Regions from separate parts of the Hoeflea sp. genome, predicted to be linked through region 1. Evidence: riboswitches for the same ligand, from Rfam matches in the RefSeq annotation. Region 1 holds a riboswitch; each other region holds the start of a gene.
The links. A riboswitch is a leader RNA that binds a small molecule or an ion and turns the genes downstream of it on or off. The one in region 1 is predicted to bind cobalamin.

Region 1 (5,056 bases):
ATGTCGAAATGGCAGGCGCTTATGGCCCGTATCGCAGACTGGCCGGAAACGGTCGGTGAAATGGCGCGGCCGGGCCTGCAGAAGGTCGTCGACTTCCAGGATGCCGCCTATGGGAAGGAGTATCTCGACCGGGTCGGCGACGTCCTGTCGCGTGATAGAGACGACAAGGGATATCGGCTGACGCGCGAGGCGGCAAAATACATCGCCAATGCCATGGCCTATGACGATGTCATCCGCGTTGCCGATCTGAAGACACGGGCGCAGCGATTTGCACGGATCCGCTCGGAGATGGCCGCGCCTGACGATTCGCTGGTGCACCTGACCGAATTCATGCACCCCCGCGCCGAGGAAATTGCCGGAATGCTGCCGGCCGGTCTCGGACGGCGTGTTGAAGCCAGCAAGCTCTGGATGGCCCGGCTTGACCGCTGGTTCAACAAGGGGCGGCGATTGCGCACGGATCGGCTGAGGCCATTTGCCATGCTTTATGTGCTGGGCGGTCTGCGCGGCTATCGCCGGCGCACGCTGCGCCATGCGATCGAGACGGAGCATCTCGACCGCTGGCTCGGTACGGCATTCGATTATCTCGCTGACGATTACGATCTCGCCGTTGAGATCATCCGGTGCCGTCGGCTGATCAAGGGCTATTCGGATACGCACGCAAGGGGCCTGTCCAAATTCGACCGCGTGCTGGATGCGGCAAAGCTGGTTGCCGGACGGGACGATGCCGCGCAGTGGATCGAGCGCCTGCGGGAAGCCGCGCTGAAGGATGAAAAGGGTGAAGCGCTGGACGGCGCCATCGAGACCGTCCGCAGCTTTACCTGAATGCCGATCAGTCCAGCACGGCCGTTGCCTCGACTTCGATCAGGAAATCGGGCATTGCGAGTGCCTGCACGCCGATGAGCGTGTTCGCCGCCGGTGTGACATCTCCATAGAAGCCGCCGATGGCCGGACCGATGATCTCCAGCTTGTCCGGCGAATAGTCCACAACATAGGTGCGCAGGCGCACGACGTTCTGTGCGCTCGCACCACATGCCGCCAGGACCTCGCTGAGATTGGCGAAACATTGCGCCGCCTGGGCCGCCAGATCGCCCGGGCCGACCAGTTCGCCATTGGCGTCCCAGGCCACCTGACCGGCAAGATGCAGGAGACGGCCGCCTTCGCTCTCGACGGCGTGGGAAAAGCCGAATTGAACGGCGTTGTACATCGAGGTCGGATTGATCGCGCTGCGTTTCATGACTGCTCCTGACTTTTCCGGATGCAAAGGGCAAACGGAAAACTGGCTGATTACGGAAGGCGCACGATATCATGCCGGTCGCACCGGACAACGGTCCCGGATTTGAAATCATGGCATGCGTCGATCAGCGATACCGGCGGCTTTCGTCGCAACACGGCCAAATTATAACTTGACATTAGTATTCAAGAAAAAATAGCGTGCTGCCAAACAAAGGGGACCACGGGACGGACGCGCTCGGCGGTCGCATGATTGAAAGCCGATAAACGATGACAGAAAGACAAGCGACGGAAAAGAAAACGGCGCCGGCGTCGAATGCCGGCTTCGATGGCCGGGACCTAGTCCTCCTGACAGTCATGCGCCGGTTTCTGTTGGCCTATGCGGACCCGTCCAAACCGTATTGGGAAACAGCCATGGATTTTTCCGTGGCCTCTTTCGGTCATGCCTGGGGGCCGGGTATGGCCTATTCGATCATGGATGTGCTGCGCAAGATGCGCCAGGCGCGCAGGACGGTATTCGCGTTCATGAGCCCTTGCTGCGCGTCCTGCGCCGCGAAGACGACCGACTGCGAGCGCCTTTTGTTGCAGACGATTTCTTCAATGCGCCGGGGCGATCATGCAAGAGCCCGTATGGATGCACTCATTCTGTGTGAGGGACACGATACGGACCGGTTTCTGGCTGCGGTTTCCCGGCTGGTCGCAAAGCCTGCCCTCAATCCGCTGCCGGGGTGATGCCGGCGCGGACAGCGGCGTTGCCGGCGCCTTGCCTGATATCGATGCCGTTCCCGTTCGCACCGCCCATGATCCACCGCCCGGTCTTCAGGCGGATCGTGATGCTGTTTCGTTGCGGCGGTCCGGCTGCGGCGAACGGGTCTCCGGGGCACATCTGCCCGTCTTGCGCCCGCATTTGGCATATCCGCCAATGTTCATTGCAGGCCGTGCCGGGCAACTATGCGGCCCTGGCCGCGTTTCGATACCATGTCATGATCCTGTGGCGACGCATGCTGAGGCGGCGCAGCCAGAAGGATGCCATGACCATGGTAGCATGGGATAACTCTGATCGGTTGCCGCGTCCTACTCAAACGGTGACGGATGGTCAGGTTACGTTGTCGCCCTCCGGAGATATCATGTCGCTTTCGTTGCCGCGAAATTCCGCAACCTGTGTTGGATTGGATGTGTTCGAGGTGTCGCCTTGCATGCGCATGGCGGAGAATTGGGAAGCCGGTCGAATGCCGGCGCTGCCCCCGCAACGGTAGCGGAGCGAAAGTCCCGACGACAGCCACTGGGCATTTTGCCCGGGAAGGTGTCGGGACGGTCCTGAAGGACGGCTCCGGAGCCCGGAAACCAGCCTTGATTCGTTGGAACCCGATCGATCGCGGTGGGCGATCAAGAGGCAAGGCCGCATGGCTTCTGGCGTGTCGCCCGGCATGTGCGCTATTCCTCAAAACCACCACGGCCGATCCTTGCCTACCAAGCGGGAGGATTGAACATGAGTGCGTGGGAACAAATGCGGCAACGGATCGACAGCCGCAGGCAGGGCTTCTCCCTGGACCGGAGCTTTTACACCGATCCCGATGTCTTCCAACTCGATATGGAGCTCATCTGGTATCGCCAGTGGCTGTTTGCCGGCCACGATTGCGAACTGACACGGCCCGGCAGTTTCTTCACGATAAAGATCGGCGATCATCCGGTCATCGTCCTGCGCGACCGGCAGGGCACAATCCGCGCCTTTCACAACAGCTGCCGTCACCGGGGCAGTCTGGTCTGCACCGCCAAAAAAGGCATGTCGGCACGCCTTGTCTGCCCCTATCACCAATGGACCTATGACCTCGACGGTACGCTTGTGTTTGCCCGCCAGATGGGGGAAGATTTCGATGCTTCGCAGTTCGGGCTCAAGCCGGTGGCTTGCGAGAGCGTCGGCGGTTACATCTTCATCTGCCTTGCAAAGGAGCCGCCGGACTTCGCTGCTTTTCGCGCAGTGATGGAGCCTTACTTCGCACCGCTCGGCCTGACCGATGCCAGGGTCGCCCATGAAAGCACGATCGTCGAAAAGGGCAACTGGAAGCTTGTCTGGGAGAACAACCGCGAGTGCTATCACTGCTCCGGCAATCATCCAGAACTGTGCAAGACTTTTCCCGAAACGCCGGCGTTCACAGATCTGCAGGCCGTCGAAAACGATCCCGAACTGGGCGAATTGTGGGCGCGCAGCGAAGCGGCGGGCCTGCCGGCGCGCTACCGGGCTGACGCCGACGGTCAGTTCCGCCTCATGCGCGTGCCGCTGGTCGGCGATGCGGTCAGCTACACGATGAGCGGCAAACCGGCCGTGCGCCGCGGGCTTTCGGACAAGGCGCCGGACGGGCATTTCGGTGCGCTCCTGCTCTACCACTACCCGACCACGTGGAACCACGGGCTCGGCGATCACGCAATCAGCTTTCGTGTCATGCCCTTATCGGTGACGGAAACCGAGGTGACGACAAAATGGCTGGTGCACAAGGATGCGGTCGAGGGCGTCGATTACCGTCTCGATAACCTCATCCATGTCTGGACCGAGACCAACGATCAGGACCGCCGCGTGGTCGAGGACAATGCACAGGGCATCGCGTCGCCCGCCTATGAGCCCGGACCCTACAGCCCCGTTCACGAAGGCGGCGTGATCCAGTTCGTCGACTGGTATGCGTCTTTCATGGATCGCGCTCTCAACAGCGACGATTCCGTTCTCAGCAGCGTGGCATAGGGCAAAACCATGAACGATATGAGCGAGGCGCCGCTTTATCGCCACCTTGATGAAATGGCACCCTGGGACGATCGGTTGCAGGTGCTGGAAGTCATAGCGGTCAGCGATGAGGTGCCTAGTGTCAAGACCTTCACTTTCCGCTCGGACAATCAGACCTGGTTTCGCTATCGCCCCGGGCAGTTCATCACGTTGGAGCTTCTCGTTGGCAATGAGCCGGTTTTCCGCACCTATACGCTATCGTCCAGCCCGTCACGGCCGTTGTCGATCGCGGTAACCGTCAAGGCACAGCCGGACAGCATCGGCACACGATGGATGTTCGACAAGCTCAGGCCGGGCGACTATGTCCGCGCCTATGGCCCTGTCGGCGACTTCTCCCATCACAACCATCCGGCGGCCAGCTATCTGTTTCTGTCGGCCGGATCGGGCGTTACACCCATGATGTCGATGCTGCGTTGGTTCAACGACTGCGCGCCATGGACCGATGTCGTGTTCATCAATTGCGCGCGGCGGCCGGAGGAGATCATCTTCCGCAGGGAACTCGAACTCCTCGGCAGCCGCATGCCGCGCCTGTCGCTTGGCTTCGTCGTCGAGGAACGTTCTGCCAACGAGGGCTGGGCCGGCCATGTCGGCCGCATCGACGCGGTCCGTCTGCCGCTGCTCGCCCCGGACTTCCTCGATCGTGAGGTGTTCTGCTGCGGTCCGGAACCCTTCATGGCCGTCGTCCGCGACATGCTGGAAAACAGCGCCTTCGACATGGCGCACTATCACCAGGAGAGTTTTGCAACCGCGCCGCCCGAGGCGAACCCGGCCATCGGCGACCAGCAGGATGGCGATGACCTTGGCGATCATCGGGCGATCCGGTTCGCGCTGTCGGCGGTCGATGGCGTCTGCGCCCCCGATCAAACGGTCCTGCAGGCCGCACGCGCGCACGGGCTGCGCATTCCCGCCGCCTGCGAATCCGGCCTTTGCGGAACCTGCAAGGTGCTCAAGACCAAGGGTTCGGTCGAGATGAGCCACAATGGCGGCATTCTCGATGAGGAGATCGAGGAAGGCTACATCCTGGCCTGCTGCTCGAGACCTTTGACAGCGCTG
Region 2 (7,723 bases), on a different contig from region 1:
GGGCAAGATCCTGCGCGGGACCATGCAGAAGATCGCGGATGGCGAGGACTGGAAAATGCCCGCGACAATCGACGATCCGGCCATTCTGGACGAGATCGGCGATGCGTTGCAAACGCGTGGGATCGGCCGCGCCTGACCTTGCCCGGAGCCGCCGCGGCCCTATGATTATTTGCCATTGACCGGCGCTGCCATCGCGTTCACTGTTTGCCGCCGGAACGTACGTTGCGCACGGGTTGGGGGCAAATCGCATGGACGGCAAGAACGCTATTGTAACGGGCGGTGCGCGGGGCATCGGCTATGCCATCGCAAAACGGTTCCTGAGCGACGGCGCCCGGGTGGTCATGGCCGATGTGGATGAAAAGGCCGGTGAGGCCGCGTGTGACGAGCTTTCCAAATTAGGCGATATTCGCTTCGTGGCAGCGGACGTTGCCGAGCGGCTTGATGTGCGCAATCTCGTTGCCAATGCGCTCGATGCGTTTGGAGATGTCGATATTCTCGTCAACAATGCCGGCATGTCCCACAAGGCGGATTTCCTTGAGCTGAAGGAAGCCGATTTCGACCGGGTCATGGGCGTCAATCTGAAGGGTGTGTTCCTGTGCAGTCAGGCCGTTGCGCGGCATATGGTCGACAGGATCGGGCAGGGCGGCGATCCCGGCTGCATTATCAATATCTCCTCGATCAATGCCGTGGTCGGCATTGCGGATCAGGTTCCCTACACCGCCTCGAAGGGCGGCGTTGCCCAGCTGACGCGCGTGATGGCGCTGTCTCTTGCCCCGCACGGCATCCGCGTCAACGCGGTCGGTCCCGGATCGATCATGACCGACATGCTCAAGGCCGTCGCCACCGATCGCGAAGCGCGCGAACGGATCCTGTCGCGAACGCCTTTGGGCCGCGTCGGCGAACCGGAAGAGATTGCCGGCGTGGCGGCGTTCCTCGCATCGAACGATGCCGGATATATCACCGGGCAGACCATTTATGCCGACGGCGGACGCCTGCCGCTCAATTATACCGTCGCGCCGAAAGACGGCTGACGGAATCCGCCGCCCCCCCTGACACCATCCTGGCACCATCCTGACAGAATGTTGTCAGGAGGCCTGTGCCATAAGACCTTCGTAGACATGATTACGGAGATGACAATGTCCTCTTTCACACCTGAACATGCCGCTGTCTGGTTCGAAATCCCGGTCAGCGACCTCAAGGCCGGCATGGCCTTTTACAACGCGGTTCTTCAGACCGAACTGGTGGAGACCGATATGGGCCCGCAAACCGTCGGCATCTTTCCCAACAAGGAACCGGCAACCGGCGTGGCAGGCCATATCTACGCCGGAAACCCCGGTGACGCGGGCAAGGGAAGCACGGTTCACCTGGCGGTGCCGGAGAAACTGGAATCGGCCATGGACCGGGTTGTCGAGAATGGCGGAAAGGTGGTTTCGGATATCGTGACCATCGATGCCGGCCGCTTCGTCTACTGTCTGGATCCCGACGGAAACAGCATCGGGCTGTTCAACTGACCGGGCTTGACGATAAGCTTGAACGACGTGTCTGGGCCATATCCGGCCCGGATGCCCTCCTGACAGACCGGCGAGCCGGACCTGCCGGGACCCATATGCAGGGACCATGACATGCGTCGCGCGGACCGGTTGTTTCAGATCGTGCAGTATTTGCGGGGTGGCCGGCTGGTCACCGCCGCTTCGCTTGCCGAGCGGCTGGAGGTTTCCGAACGCACCATCTACCGCGATATCGCCGATCTGCAGTCCACCGGAGTCCCGATCGACGGGGAAGCGGGCGTCGGCTATATCATGCGCGAAGGCTTCGATCTGCCGCCGCTGATGTTTTCACGCGATGAAATCGTCGCCCTTGTCACCGGTGCGCGCATGGCGCGGGCCTGGGGCGGAGCGGCCGTTGCGCGGGCCGCTGAAGAGGCGCTGATCAAGATCGAAGCGGTGCTGCCCGACGGCGAGCGCAGCCGCATCCAACAGACGGAAATCCACGCCCCCGATTTCATGATGCCCGACGAGGACCGTCTTCGGTTCGATCTGCTGGAAAGGGCCGCCGACCGCCGGCAGGTGCTCGAGGTCGCCTACCGGGATGCGGAAGGGGCGGCAACGGCGCGGCGCATCCGCCCGCTGGGCCTCTGGTTCTGGGGCAAGGTCTGGACACTTGCCGCCTGGTGCGAACTGAGATCGGATTTCAGGACATTCCGGCTCGACCGCATGGATCAGATCCGCGAGACCGGAGAAGCATTCCGCCCGGAACGGGGCCGGACACTTACCGATTATTACCGCAGAATGGAGCGCGATCAGGAGCCGGAAGGCTCGCAGCGCACCCTGTAGCGGCCGCGCCGATCATCATTGACGGCAAACGCTTGCATCGGGCCGGGCGAGGGCGTATTGCCGGTCGGACCTGATTGACCCGAATTGCGGAAGGCGGATGTTTTGGGGCCTGATTTCTTCGCGCTGAACCTGCCGCCCACCACACTTGCCGCGGTTGATGTGATCGTCATGATGGGATCGGTGGGCGCACCGCCGCTTGCCACGGTGCCGCCGGACTTGCCGGTCTCCTGCTGGTTTTAAGGGGGCTGATGTGACACCGCTGTTGACAGGTCTCCAGCTTGCCGCCCGGCAGGGGCGCTGGCTTCTTGTTCTCGGGCTGATCGCGGGCGTCGCCCTGCCCGGCCTTGCCGCGTTCATGGAAAGGCAGCTTCCGATCGCGGTGGCGCTGCTCTTGTTTTTTTCGGCCCTTCGTGTCGGTCCCCGGCAGGCGATTGGTGCGACCCGGGACATCGGCCAGTCCCTCTATTTCGTCCTGGCGCTGCAACTGGCATTGCCGATACTCTTTGTGTTGCTGCTGATTGCGACGGGCTGGCGAAGCCCCCTGGCGTTCGGTTTGGCTCTGATGCTTGCCGCCTCGCCGATTTCCGGGAGCCCGAGCCTTACCATCCTGCTCGGCAAGGACGGCGCACCGTCGCTTCGGCTGCTGATAGCCGGAACGGCCCTGCTGCCGCTGACGACGATCCCGGTGTTCTGGATGATGCCGGATCTGGTTGGCGGGAACAGCGTTATCGGCGCTGCGTTGCGACTGCTCCTGATCATCGGCCTTGCAACCGCCGTGGCCTTTGCTATCCGCGGGACCGTGTTGAAGAACCCCGGACCGGCGGGCCTTGGCGCCATCGACGGCCTCGCGGCCCTCACCATGGCCATCATGGTCGTCGGACTCATGGCCGCCGTGCGCCCGGCTCTCGAGCATGATCCGGGCGGGCTGGCGTTTAATCTGGCCGTCGCCTTCCTTGCCAATTTCGGCCTGCAGGTGGGTGTTTATCTCTTGTTGAAGCGGCCCCTGCCGGACCAGAGCGCCGGGATTGCGGTGTGCGCGGGCAACCGCAATATCGCGCTGTTCCTTGCCGCGCTGCCGGCCGGTGTCATGGAGCCGCTTTTGCTGTTCATCGGCTGCTATCAGGTGCCGATGTATCTGACGCCCATCCTGCTGCGGCGCTTCTACCGCTGAAACGCCGCGTGCGACGAAAAGCGTCGCTACCGCGTCTATGGCCTTTGCTGTTTTGCGGTAAGGTAGCTCCCGTGAGGGTTCTTTGCCGCGATTCGCGCCGCTCGGCACGGTCGCGGCAAAGCCAAGAGGGAAGCCGGTGCAACTCCGGCGCTGCCCCCGCAACTGTAAGCGGCGAGCCCCTCCCGAAAGCCACTGGTCCTTGAGGCCGGGAAGGCGGGAGACGGCAATGATCCGCGAGCCAGGAGACCTGCCTTCACATGGACTGCAAGCCGGGCGGGGTGTCCCGGAAGAGCGGCGATCCCGGCCCCGCCGGTACCTGCGCTTTCATTTGCCCCGTCTCTGCCTTCAATGGAGAGACACATGAACAACATCGAACACGCCGACCATCTTTCCGGTTCACTTTTGTCGTGCCGAACGGGAGGGTGAGCCATGGTTCCGATTCAGGACAGTGACATCGGCCGCATCCTGCGCAGAATGGGCAGGCCGGAGGGAACGAATATCGTCGCGCTGCGCACGGATCCGGAGTGCCGGCCGCTTTCCCCGGAAGAGGCCCTTATCCAGTGGATGCTCGATCTTCCGCAGGGCGCTGCCATCGACAAGGCGGCGCGCTACGTTCTGCGTGTGGTTCACGCGGACCACCAGACCTCTCCCGATATCAGGCGGTTTTGCGATTATCTGAGGCAGGCGATCGTCGCGTCCGAAATGCCGCTCGCGCCCGGCCGCAGCGGACGCAAGCGCCGGAACTGACGCGCGCGAGGCGTTACTGTTCGGACAGTTTCATATCGGCGCTGTAGGTTTTGCCGGATACGTGCTTGATGACGGCCTGGGCGCACTGCATGTGCCCGGTCTCGTTGTTGTAGCCGTAGGCGGGATCGCCGTGGAGTTCCCAGCCCTTTGACAGCGCCTCGCTCACCTTGTGGCAGAAGCTTGCGTCGTCCGGCCCGGTGAGAAGCCTGTAGAGTTTCATCGCGCGCCTCCTTTGGATATGGTTTTCGGTTGCTGCATCCCGGCTTTGGCGAGGAGCGTTCGAGCCTGCTCCAGATGCAGGCGCTCGATCATTCTTCCGCCGATCTGTATGACGCCCTTGCCGGCATTTTCAGGCCTGGAGAACGCCTCCACGATTGCCCTCGCCTCCGCGACCGCCTTTTCGCCCGCGCCGTAGGCTTCGTTCGCAGCGTCGATCTGCGCCGGGTGGATCAGGGTTTTGCCGTCAAAGCCCATCAGCCGCCCTTCGGCGCATTCGGCGAGAAAACCGTCTTTGTCGCGGAAATCGTTATAGACGCCGTCAAGGATGTCGATACCTGCCGCCCGGGCGGCGAGAACCGCCTGCATGAGCCAGGCCGTCATGAACCGCCTGCCCTCGGGAAGGACGAGGCCGGTTTCCTTGGCCAGATCATTGGTTCCGATGACGAGACAGTCGAGCCTGGCGTCGGGACGCGATGCCGTATCGGCGATGGCAAGGGCGTTGGCGATGCCGCGCGGCGTCTCGACCATCGCCCAAAGCCTGATGTCGGGTTTTGCCCCGGTCTTGCGCAGCGCGGCCTCCGCCTCGTCGATGTCGGCCGGCCCATTCACTTTCGGCAGCAGGATAACGTCCGGTTGAAGGCGCACGGCTGTCGCAAGGTCGTTTCGGCCCCATTCGCTGGTCAGCGGATTGATGCGGACGATCCGCTCCTTGTTCGGCGGACTGTCCCCTGTCAGCCGCTCTTCGAGTGCGGCGCGGGCGCGGTCCTTTTCGTCAGGCCCGACGGAGTCCTCAAGATCGTGGATGATCGCGTCGCAGTCGAGCCCGGCCGCTTTTTGCGCCGCCCGCGCCCTGTTGGCGGGAACGTAAAGGACCGAGCGGCGAAAGCGGGCCGGGCGATGATTCGCGGACTGTTGTTCCATGCAACCTTAATGCCTGCCGCAAGGCCGCATCGCAAGGTTGCGGCCGCGGCTTCGCGTGGGCCGGGCGGATCCACGCCCGTTTTGTAAGGATTTGTAAGGGAAATGCGGTTGAAATTGCAGCTGTTAATGACCAACTGAATAGAAACGCCCCGATCCCCACCGGGCGCGTGTGGCCGGCGGCTGTCATCCGGTGCGCCGGATTATCGCAAAGCGGAGGGTTACACGATGGAAAATCTTCGCGCAATCATTGTCGGGATCGTCGGCCTGTGCGTCGCCGCGCTGATGATCGTTGTCATGGCCACCGTTGGACTGGCCATTGTCGGTTTTGCCGCCGTCGCGGTCGTTGTCGGCCTGATCGTTGCCAGGTTCAATCGCCGCGGCCGGGTCCGCAAACGCCAGAACGGCCCGCGCGTGTGGGACGACGGGAACGGCAAGATTATCGATATGTGATCGGCGATTCTCTTCGCCGGGGCCTTCTTTTTCCGCTTCAGCTTTGGTAAACGCTTGGCAAAGTCCGACCGTTGGGCCGTATGACGGTCCATCGGTGCAGGGCGGCCATGGCCGCAACGTATTCAGAGGGTCTCGCGATGAAGAAATTTTCAAGACACAGCGGCGTCGCGGCGCCCCTGCCCATCGTCAATGTCGACACCGACATGATCATCCCGAAGGACTACCTCAAGACGATCAAGCGCACCGGCCTCGGCAAGGGTCTTTTTGCCGAGATGCGATTCAATGAGGACGGATCGGAGAACGAGGAATTCGTGCTCAACAAGCCGGCCTACCAGAATGCGACGATCCTCGTCGCCGGAGACAATTTCGGCTGCGGTTCCTCGCGCGAACATGCGCCCTGGGCGCTGATGGATTTCGGCATACGCTGTGTCATATCGACGAGCTTCGCCGACATTTTCTACAACAATTCCTTCAAGAACGGGCTGCTGCCCATCATCGTGACGCCGGAGGAGCTCGAGCTGCTCCTCGACGATGCCTCGAGAGGCGCCAATGCGACGCTGACCGTCGATCTCGTGACCCAGGAAATCCACGGCCCGGACGGCGGTGTCATCAAGTTCGATATCGATCCGTTCAGGAAACACTGCCTTCTCAACGGGCTCGACGATATTGGCCTGACCATGGAAAAGGACCACCATATCGACAGCCATGAGGAGCATATCTCCAACCACCGTCCGTGGCACTGAGCGGAACGGCGGCTCGCACATCGGAGTACGGCATGCGCAAACTCATCTCCTCCGGTTCGCCCATGGAAGAGGCGGCCGGGTACTCCCGGGCGGTCGTGCAGGGCGATTTCTGCTTCGTGGCGGGCACCACCGGCTACGACTACGAAACCATGGAGATGCCCGACCGCATCGAGGACCAGACGAAGAACGCCCTGGCGACGATCGGGCGCGCACTGACCGAGGCGGGTTTCGGCCTTACCGATATCGTGCGGGTTCAATACTACATCACCGATGCCGCTGACGCGGGCCGGGTGTTTCCCGTCGTCGGCGAGTTCTTCGCCGATATCAGGCCTGCGGCGACGATGATCGTCACCGGGCTGATCCGGCCCGAAATGCGCATCGAGATCGAGGCAACCGCTTACAAACCGCAAAAATGACCGGCTCTGTCGTCCGGTGCAAGCAAACAGGAAAATGTTCCATGGCAAGGCGTAAACTCCTTCTTCTGCCCGGCGACGGGATTGGCCCGGAAACCATGGCCGAGGTCCGCAAGCTGATCGGCTTCATGAATGACAGCCACGGCGCGGGTTTTGAAACCGAGGAGGGGCTGGTCGGCGGATCGGCCTATGACGCGCATGGCAAGTCGATCTCCGAAGAGGACATGGCCAGGGCCGACGCCGCCGACGCGGTGCTGTTCGGCGCCGTGGGCGGTCCCAAATGGGACAGCGTTGCCTATGATGTGCGCCCGGAGGCCGGCCTGTTGCGCCTCAGGAAGGATATGGAGCTCTTTGCCAATCTGCGCCCGGCGATCTGCTATCCGGCGCTTTCGGATGCCTCGTCGCTGAAGAAGGACGTCATCGAGGGTCTCGATATCCTGATCGTGCGCGAATTGACCGGCGGCGTCTATTTCGGCGAACCGAAGGAGATCATCGATCTCGGCAACGGCCAGAAACGCGGGATCGACACGCAGATTTACGACACTTACGAGATCGAGCGCATCGCCGGGGTGGCGTTTGAACTCGCCCGGACGCGCAGGAACAAAGTCACGTCGATGGAAAAGCGCAACGTGATGAAATCGGGTGTCCTGTGGAACGAGATCGTCACGGACGTGCATGCCGACAAATACAGCGACGTGGAGCTCGATCACATGCTGGCCGATGCCG
Region 3 (7,723 bases), on a different contig from region 1:
CATGACCACCATCCGCGCTGCCGCAAGCCAGGTCATCGGTAAGCTCCGCCCCTACTGATGCGACACCGAAAGATCCGGGCGTATCACATAGTAATCCGAACCCCAGGGCTGGTAGTCCGCCAGGCGCTCGGACAGGCCGACATGCCATTCGGGCGTGACGAGGAACGAAACGGGAGCACCGTCCGCAATCAGTTTCTGCGCCTGTCTCGCAAGATCGATCCGCTCGTCAGGGCTCGTGGCCGCGCGCAGCGCAGCGACGACATCGTCATAGGCCGCGTTGGACCAGCCTGTATAGTTGCGAGCGGCGCCGGTTTCGAAGAACAGGGAAAGAAACAGACCCGGATCGCCCGCCGGCGCGGTATGCTGCGCCCACAGGAACAGGTCGAACGCGCCGCTGGCAGCGACGTCACTCGGCGATTCTGTGACCTGTGTCGTCACAGCTATGCCCAACTCCGCCAAGGCTGCCCGGACAACGGGCTGGAAGGTGACAAGATCGGGACGCTGCGGATACGCCCACAAAACGAGCTCCAGCTTTTTTCCGTCCTTCGCGCGGACACCGTCATCGCCGACCATCCAGCCTGCTTCGTCAAGCAGACGGGCCGACGCCTCCGGGTCGTAGGCAAGCGATCCCTCGGCGGCGAAGGGGTAGGCGGCGGCGAAGGCGCCGGTCGCCGGCTTGCCCGCCCGCGCGGCGGCAACAAGATTGTCCCGGTTGACGGCAAGATCGATCGCCCGGCGGACCCGGACGTCGCTCAGTGCCGGCGTGCGCGTGTTCATCCACATCATGTACTGGTAGGCGACCGGGAAAGACGTCACGGACCGGTCTTCTCTGCCCTCGAACATCGAAACCGTTTCGACCGGCAGGTTGAAGGCAAGGTCCAGTTCGCCTGAGGCAAATGCAAGCGCCAGCGACTGGCCATCGGCGATCCGCCGGATTGTGACATCCGGCCGCTGCTCGTAACCTTCGTAGTGCGTATTCGGCACCATTTCGATGGCCGCGCCGGCCTCGAAGTTTTCCACGGCAAAGGGACCGGTGAAGATCGGCGCCCCGTCGGTCTCCAGATAGACCGGAAAGGCCCACTCGGCGAGAATGGACGGAAGGATTGCCGTCGGCTGCTCGGACGTCACCTTGAGCGTATCGGCATCCAGCGCCTCGAAGGTCAAGCGGCCCGCGGTCGCACGTGCCGATGCATTCGCCTCGCCGGTGCGGTTGAGCGCCTCCGCGACCAGCTTGGCGGTCACCGGCGTTCCATCGGAGAAAAACCGGCCGGGAGACAGTTCGACGGTCCATGAACCATCATCGTTCCTTGCCGCGGACGCGGCAAGGTTGGGGACGACCTCGCCATCGCGCGAAACGGTGAAAAGCTGTTCGGCAATGCCGTGGGTTACAAGCGCCCAGCCTGTCGACCCGTCCGCCGGATCCAGGCCCGTTGCGAGGAATGTCTGACCGACGGTCACGCTTTCAGCAGCCGCAGGAGCGATCGCCCCTGTCAGCGCGAGCGCAACCGCAAGGCCGGCAGCCGGCAAAGCACGGCGATCCGGATCGAGGGTTTTCAAAATCGGTTTCAACGGACCTGTCATAAGCGTCATCAATGTATTTCCTTGTTGCTGTCGGATGCTGGGAAAATGGTGAAATCGGGGTCGATCGGGTCGCCATCGAGATGCAGCGGCGGAACGCGGCCGAGAATGCCGGCGCGCAGGGCTTCAGGACGCTCGGCGCGTTCCACGAGCCCATCGGGCGCGGTGGCGTATTGTCCGGCAAGTTCGAGGATCGCCTCGGCATTGCCGTGCGGGTCGAGGTCGCCGAAAACGAGCGTGTATCTGGAAGGCCCGGACAGCGCGATCACACAGGCACGCTTGCACTGGCTCATGCAACGCACACCGCGAAGCGACATGCCGAGCCGCGCGGCGGCGCTGCCGGAAAATCGTGAATGGATTGCCTTGGCCAGGAGATAGCCGGGCCGCTGATTATCCGGGCCGGCGAACCCCGCTTGCCGGCAGCGGGTGCATACCGACAAAATCGCGCATTTCTTGTTTTGCAAAGACCATCATCCCCCGAGGACGCGGCGGGTGGCAACGGGAGAGATGAAGGCCGGCCCTGAAACGACCGGCAAATGTCAGCGAGATATTCGATGTCATCACTGCGACCTCCCCGGGGGCACCCCGCCCGAGTTTAAGTTGAGCGATGGCAGGTCTCCTGACTTACGGGTCTTTGCCAGTCAGCACCTTCCCGGGACGCAGGCCAAAGGCCATACCCAGTGGTTTTCGCTGACAAGCTCTCCGCTTACAGTTGCGGGGGCAGTCACGGATTTGGCACCTGATGGTTACACCGCACCGTGTTCCCTTTTCATCCGGCTAGCCGTAAGGCGTCGCCGGAACCATCTGGCCGGCAGTCTTATCGTGTTCAGGCTGGCTGTCAATATCGCTTGAGGCGCAGAATGAGGCTGATCCATCATTCACCCGGCCTTGCCGCTGCCGCAATGGCAGCGGCGGGTCCCCACCCGGGTATCGTCGATCAGAAATGATAGGCAATACCGGCACGGACATTGTGGATATCGGTCGTGATGCCGGCCGGCGCTCCCACATCCTGGAACGTGTCGTTGAAATTCATGTAGAGATATTCGGCGCGCGCGCTGATCTTTTCCGTCACCATATATTCAAGCCCGCCGCCGATCGTCCAACCGGTCTCAAGGCCCGGATTGCCGGGGCCCGCGAATGACGCCTCGAAATCCATCAGCGCCAGGCCGCCCGTGGCATAGACGTGGAAACGGTTCATGGCATAGCCGAGCCGACCGCGAATACTTCCGAAGCTCGACAATTCCCAGTTAAACCCGCTGAAACTGCCAAAGGCCGCATTGTAATCGCCCTCGACACCGACAACGATATTGTTGCTGAACAGGTGGTTGTAACCCGCATAGCCGCCGAGCGAGGCGCCCGAGCCATTGCCCCCGACGGTATCGACGGTCTCGTGGTGGTATCCCAGGAGAACACCCGCATAAAACCCGTCCCAATAGGTCGGAGCAGGCAAGGCCGCGGGCGCCGCCACCGGCGCCGGCTCCACCACGGCATCGGCCGCGCCGGCCATTCCGGCCGCCAGGGCCGCAGGCACTGCCATCGATAAAACACGCAAAATTCTGGTCATCGCAATGTATCCTCGTTGGTTGCGTTGACCCCATATGGATGTATTACCAGCCCGCCTTCAAATCACATTCAGAATAAAAGACCCAACACTTTGTGTTGATTACAATATTGCAACAGTTCTTTTCAAATAATAATGAACATGTTTATTTTATATAACTCAAGATATATTTCATTCATTAAAAAACAGGGCGCGAGGCGCCCTGCTCAACCTCGATTGCATCGTTTAACGGAACGATACCGGCGATCCGGATCAGTTGCGTTCCTTGTCGACAAGCGCGTTGGACTTGATCCATGGCATCATGCCGCGCAGCTTCTCGCCGACTTCCTCGATCTGGTGGGCATCGTTGTTGCGCCGAATACCCTTGAAGCGCGCCGCGCCGGCCCGGTATTCCTGCATCCACTCGGAGGTGAACTTGCCGGTCTGGATATCGTTCAGGACACGTTTCATTTCGGCCTTGGTTTCATCGGTAATGATGCGCGGGCCGGAGACATATTCGCCCCACTCCGCCGTGTTCGAGATCGAGTAGTTCATGTTGGCGATGCCGCCCTCATAGATCAGATCGACAATCAGCTTGACCTCGTGAAGGCACTCGAAATAGGCCATCTCCGGGGCGTATCCGGCCTCGACAAGCGTCTCGAAACCGGCACGGATCAGTTCGACCAGACCGCCGCACAACACCACCTGCTCGCCGAAAAGGTCGGTCTCGCATTCTTCCTTGAAGTTGGTCTCGATAATGCCGGAGCGTCCGCCACCGACGCCGCAGGCATAGGAAAGTCCGAGATCGTGGGCATTGCCCGACGCGTCCTGATGAACGGCGATGAGGCACGGCACGCCGCCGCCTTTCTGGTATTCGCCGCGCACCGTGTGACCCGGTCCCTTCGGGGCGACCATCAGCACGTCGACCGTGTCTTTCGGTTCGATCAGGCCGAAATGCACATTCAGCCCGTGAGCGAAGGCAATCGCGGCGCCATCGCGAATATTGCCGGCAATATGGTCGCGATAGATGTCGGCCTGCAATTCGTCGGGCGTGGCCATCATCATCAGGTCGGCCCAGGCGGCGGCATCCGCCACCGATTTGACCTCAAATCCGTCCGCCTCGGCCTTTTTTACCGTCGCCGATCCTTCACGCAGGGCGATAACGATGTTCGGAGCGCCTGAATCCTTCAGGTTCAGCGCATGCGCCCGCCCCTGGCTGCCGTAGCCGATAATGGCGACTTTCTTCGATTTGATCAGATTGAGATCGGCATCGCGATCATAATAAACACGCATGGGTCTTCCTTTCCTTCATGTCTTGAATTGGTCATGTGTCTGTCCGGACCGTCCCGGGCTTCGATCCGGTCGCTTCGGCGGTTCCGTAAAGTGAGAAAAACTGCTCGACGGCCTTTTTCGCCTGTCCCTCCAGCATCCCGTTCCCGGAAGCAGGCGGATCGCCCAGCAGGCGGCGGACATGCAAATCGCGGATAATAAGACCATACAATGTGCCGAATGCCTCCTCGCCGTCGTCATAGGCGATCAGGCCCTGGGTCCGCCCGGCTTCGAGCAAAGCCCCGGCACGCAGCCCGATCATCCGGCGCCCGCGCTCCAGCACCAGCCGACCCAGATGCGCATCCTCGCGGCTGGCCTGGCCGATCGCCAACCGGTTGAGCGCCAGGGACACGTCTCCCGAAAGCACGTTCAGCAAATCCAGAGCGAAACGCTCGAGCGACCCGCGAAAGGCCTCGACATTTTCCGGCAAGGTCGCCGCCTCGGGCAGCCGCACCTTGCCGGCCTGATATTCGATGATGGCGGCAAGCAGACCGTCCCGGTCGCCGAACCATTTGTAAAGGCTTTCCTTGGAACAGTTCGCGGCCCGGGCGATGCGCGCCGTCGTCAGTGCCCCGCCCCCGCCCTCGACAAGCAGATTGAGGGCCGCGTCCAGCACGGCGTTCTGGCGCGGCGTAAACGCGTCCATCCGTTGCGGTACGGGACTGATCTGCACTGCCATTTCCAATGATCCAATGCGTACCGTACGGTACGGTTCGATCTTTCTAGGCCAAGTCATGTCAGCGGTCAAGCCGCTTTTGTGTGCGTTGTTATGAAAGTCGGCTATTGACCATTGCCCAACCTCTCCCTTCACGGCAGGATGTTGCGCTGACGCAAATCGGAACGCGCCGCATCCGGGCTGAATGTCTTATCGGGAGGAGAATGTGACGAAATCCTACACCCTTTACAACCGGCTGGGTTCCGGCGGCTTTGCCATTGAAGCGGTCCTGGCCCTCGCCGATGTGCCCCACCAACTGGCTTTGCTCGATTCCGAGCCGTCCTCGGACCTTTCGGATGACTTTCGTCAAACAAATCCGTGGCGGCAGGTCCCGGTTCTCGTAACACCCGACGGCCGCACCATCACCGAAACGGCGGCCATCCTGTTTTTCCTTGCCGAAGAGCACGAAACCCTGCGGGCCGGACCGGACCTCTTTATCGACGACAACGCCGCCTTCTACCGGTGGACCGTCTTCATGGTCGTCAACGTTTACGAGGGCCTGTTGCGTGTGGTTTATCCGGACCGTTTCGCAGTGAGCAAAACCGAACCTGCGGATGAAGTGAGGAAAGCGGTTCGAAGGGCCGCTTTGGCCAGGGTTCACGAGGCCTTCGGGCTGATAGAAAACCTCCTGGAAAACCAGCAGGGCCTCTGCGGCGATCGGCTGTCCCCGGCGGATATCGTCTGCGCCATGCTCTATGCCTGGTACGGCCCAAATCCGCAGATGCCGAACTGCGACGCCCTGACGAAATCCGTCGCGCAACACCCGGTGATCGCGCCCATCTGGCGCAACAATTTCGGCCATCGCCTGAAATATGACTGGGTCGCCGCAGATGAGTAATAATGTGACGCAGGCCTGTCGATCCGGGTTTTAAACGTCGTGACCGCAGGCCCGCAAAAAACGCCGCACCGTCTCGCTCATGCCGTATTGCAGCGCGTCAGCGGTCAGGCCGTGGCCGATCGACACCTCAAGGAGCATCGGAATGTTCTTCTTCAATGCGGGCAGATTGGCCACCGTCAGATCGTGGCCGGCATTGATGCCGAGCCCGAGATCACCCGCAATCGCTGCACTTTGTGCAAGCTGTTCCAGCGCCAGCCTTTCCCCCTTGGGGTCATCAAAACTCGCGCCGTAAGGTCCGGTAAAGAACTCCACCCGGTCGGCTCCGGTTTCGGCAGCCGCGGCAAGCGACTCCGGATCCGCATCGCCGTCGGCGAACAGGGAAACCCGGATGCCCTGTTTCTTCAACCGCAGCACGACCGGCTTCAGAAGATCGAGATCGCGTCGGAAATCCCAACCGTGATCGGATGTCGCCTGTGAGGGATCGTCAGGCACAAGTGTCGCCTGATCGGGCTGATTGACTTCCACAAGCTGGAGGAAATCCTCGCTCGGATATCCCTCAATGTTGAATTCGGCCTGCGGAAAATCGTCATCGATCAGCGCCCTGATCCCTGGCAGGTCGGAAAACCTTATATGTCTCTGATCCGGCCGCGGGTGAACCGTCAGCCCGTGAGCGCCCGCTTCAAGCGCCTGAGCGCCAAGACCGGTCGGGCTCGGCCACGGCAGATCGCGCCTGTTGCGCAGCATCGCAATGGCGTTGAGATTGACGGACAGCCTGGTGGCGACGGTTTCGGTCATAATTCTTTGCTTTCAACGGGTTCGCCCGGTTTCGGCAATACCTAACCTGCAACCTCGCAATAATCACGAACCAATTTAAGCAGTTGAAACCAAACCAATGGGTCTTGCGATTGCATGGGTTGCATCGCATGTCTAGCGAGTTGTGATTAGATTGACGCATTTGATGGCGGAAAATCGGTCCACTCGGCAAGGCGCGTTAACGCACGATGGTCAGTTGTTCGGCCGCCCGGGTGATTGCCGTATAGAGCCAGCGCTCGCGCGAATCGCGAAAGGCGAAACTTTCGTCGAAGAGCACGATATTGTCCCATTGTGACCCCTGCGCCTTGTGAACGGTCAGCGCATAGCCGTAGTCAAAATCGTCATAGCGCCTCTTGGTCTGCCACGGCACCTCCGTATCCGGGTCCTCGAACGCGGCCTTGAGCAGTTTGATCTTCGCCGAGCCGCGGTTCATATCGTCGTCTTCCGGCTTGACGAGCAGGTTGATGCCCGGCTTCACCGTCTCGCGCGACGACGTCATGACCTGCCACAAGGATCCGTTCAACAGGCCCTTCGCCGGATCGTTGCGCAGGCACACCAGTTTGTCGCCCGCCTGCGGGTATCTGGCATCGAACCCCTTGAGTTCCCTCAGACGCTGATTGTAGCGCCGGCGCGTCCTGTTAATGCCGAGGAGCACCTGATCGGCTTCCAGAACGAGATCCGTCATCACATCGGATTTGGTGACTACGCGCGCCGTGCCCCAGTCGCCATAGCCGATGTCGATCCCCTCACGCACCCGCATTGCAATATCGACAATCGGGTTGTCGCGCGCCTGCCGGTGAATCTCGGTCAGGAGATAATCGGGCTCATGTTCGGTAAAGAAACCGCCGCCGGAGACGGGCGGCAACTGGCCCGGATCGCCGAGAACCAGGATCGGCGTTCCAAAACTCAG

Region 2: linked by a shared signal. The riboswitch ahead of AC5E6N_RS00685 (hypothetical protein) and the one ahead of AC5E6N_RS07540 (aromatic ring-hydroxylating oxygenase subunit alpha) in region 1 are both predicted to bind cobalamin.
Region 3: linked by a shared signal. The riboswitch ahead of AC5E6N_RS11035 (DUF1636 family protein) and the one ahead of AC5E6N_RS07540 (aromatic ring-hydroxylating oxygenase subunit alpha) in region 1 are both predicted to bind cobalamin.

What each region holds. Positions count from the first base shown of each region.
Region 1 is NZ_CFHWAF010000027.1:34,352-39,407, reverse strand. It holds partial or broken gene AC5E6N_RS07560 (indolepyruvate oxidoreductase subunit beta family protein) at 1-822, shown strand, start outside; gene AC5E6N_RS07555 (RidA family protein) at 830-1,234, opposite strand; gene AC5E6N_RS07550 (hypothetical protein) at 1,501-1,962, shown strand; gene AC5E6N_RS07545 (hypothetical protein) at 1,943-2,137, opposite strand; cobalamin riboswitch at 2,396-2,597, shown strand; gene AC5E6N_RS07540 (aromatic ring-hydroxylating oxygenase subunit alpha) at 2,720-3,964, shown strand; gene AC5E6N_RS07535 (FAD-binding oxidoreductase) at 3,983-5,056, shown strand, end outside.
Region 2 is NZ_CFHWAF010000002.1:13,486-21,208, reverse strand. It holds gene AC5E6N_RS00715 (propionyl-CoA synthetase) at 1-136, shown strand, start outside; gene AC5E6N_RS00710 (SDR family NAD(P)-dependent oxidoreductase) at 249-1,031, shown strand; gene AC5E6N_RS00705 (VOC family protein) at 1,137-1,511, shown strand; gene AC5E6N_RS00700 (helix-turn-helix transcriptional regulator) at 1,623-2,333, shown strand; gene AC5E6N_RS00695 (hypothetical protein) at 2,436-2,573, shown strand; gene AC5E6N_RS00690 (GumC domain-containing protein) at 2,584-3,504, shown strand; cobalamin riboswitch at 3,563-3,773, shown strand; gene AC5E6N_RS00685 (hypothetical protein) at 3,934-4,251, shown strand; gene AC5E6N_RS00680 (DUF1737 domain-containing protein) at 4,265-4,471, opposite strand; gene AC5E6N_RS00675 (HpcH/HpaI aldolase/citrate lyase family protein) at 4,468-5,391, opposite strand; gene AC5E6N_RS00670 (hypothetical protein) at 5,617-5,841, shown strand; gene leuD (3-isopropylmalate dehydratase small subunit) at 5,979-6,584, shown strand; gene AC5E6N_RS00660 (RidA family protein) at 6,617-7,000, shown strand; gene leuB (3-isopropylmalate dehydrogenase) at 7,042-7,723, shown strand, end outside.
Region 3 is NZ_CFHWAF010000047.1:6,329-14,051, forward strand. It holds gene AC5E6N_RS11025 (ABC transporter permease) at 1-36, opposite strand, end outside; gene AC5E6N_RS11030 (ABC transporter substrate-binding protein) at 52-1,590, opposite strand; gene AC5E6N_RS11035 (DUF1636 family protein) at 1,590-2,042, opposite strand; cobalamin riboswitch at 2,171-2,398, opposite strand; gene AC5E6N_RS11040 (outer membrane protein) at 2,516-3,142, opposite strand; gene ilvC (ketol-acid reductoisomerase) at 3,392-4,411, opposite strand; gene AC5E6N_RS11050 (TetR/AcrR family transcriptional regulator) at 4,443-5,126, opposite strand; gene AC5E6N_RS11055 (glutathione S-transferase family protein) at 5,329-6,000, shown strand; gene AC5E6N_RS11060 (pyridoxine 5'-phosphate synthase) at 6,031-6,795, opposite strand; gene AC5E6N_RS11065 (ATP-dependent DNA helicase) at 6,992-7,723, opposite strand, start outside.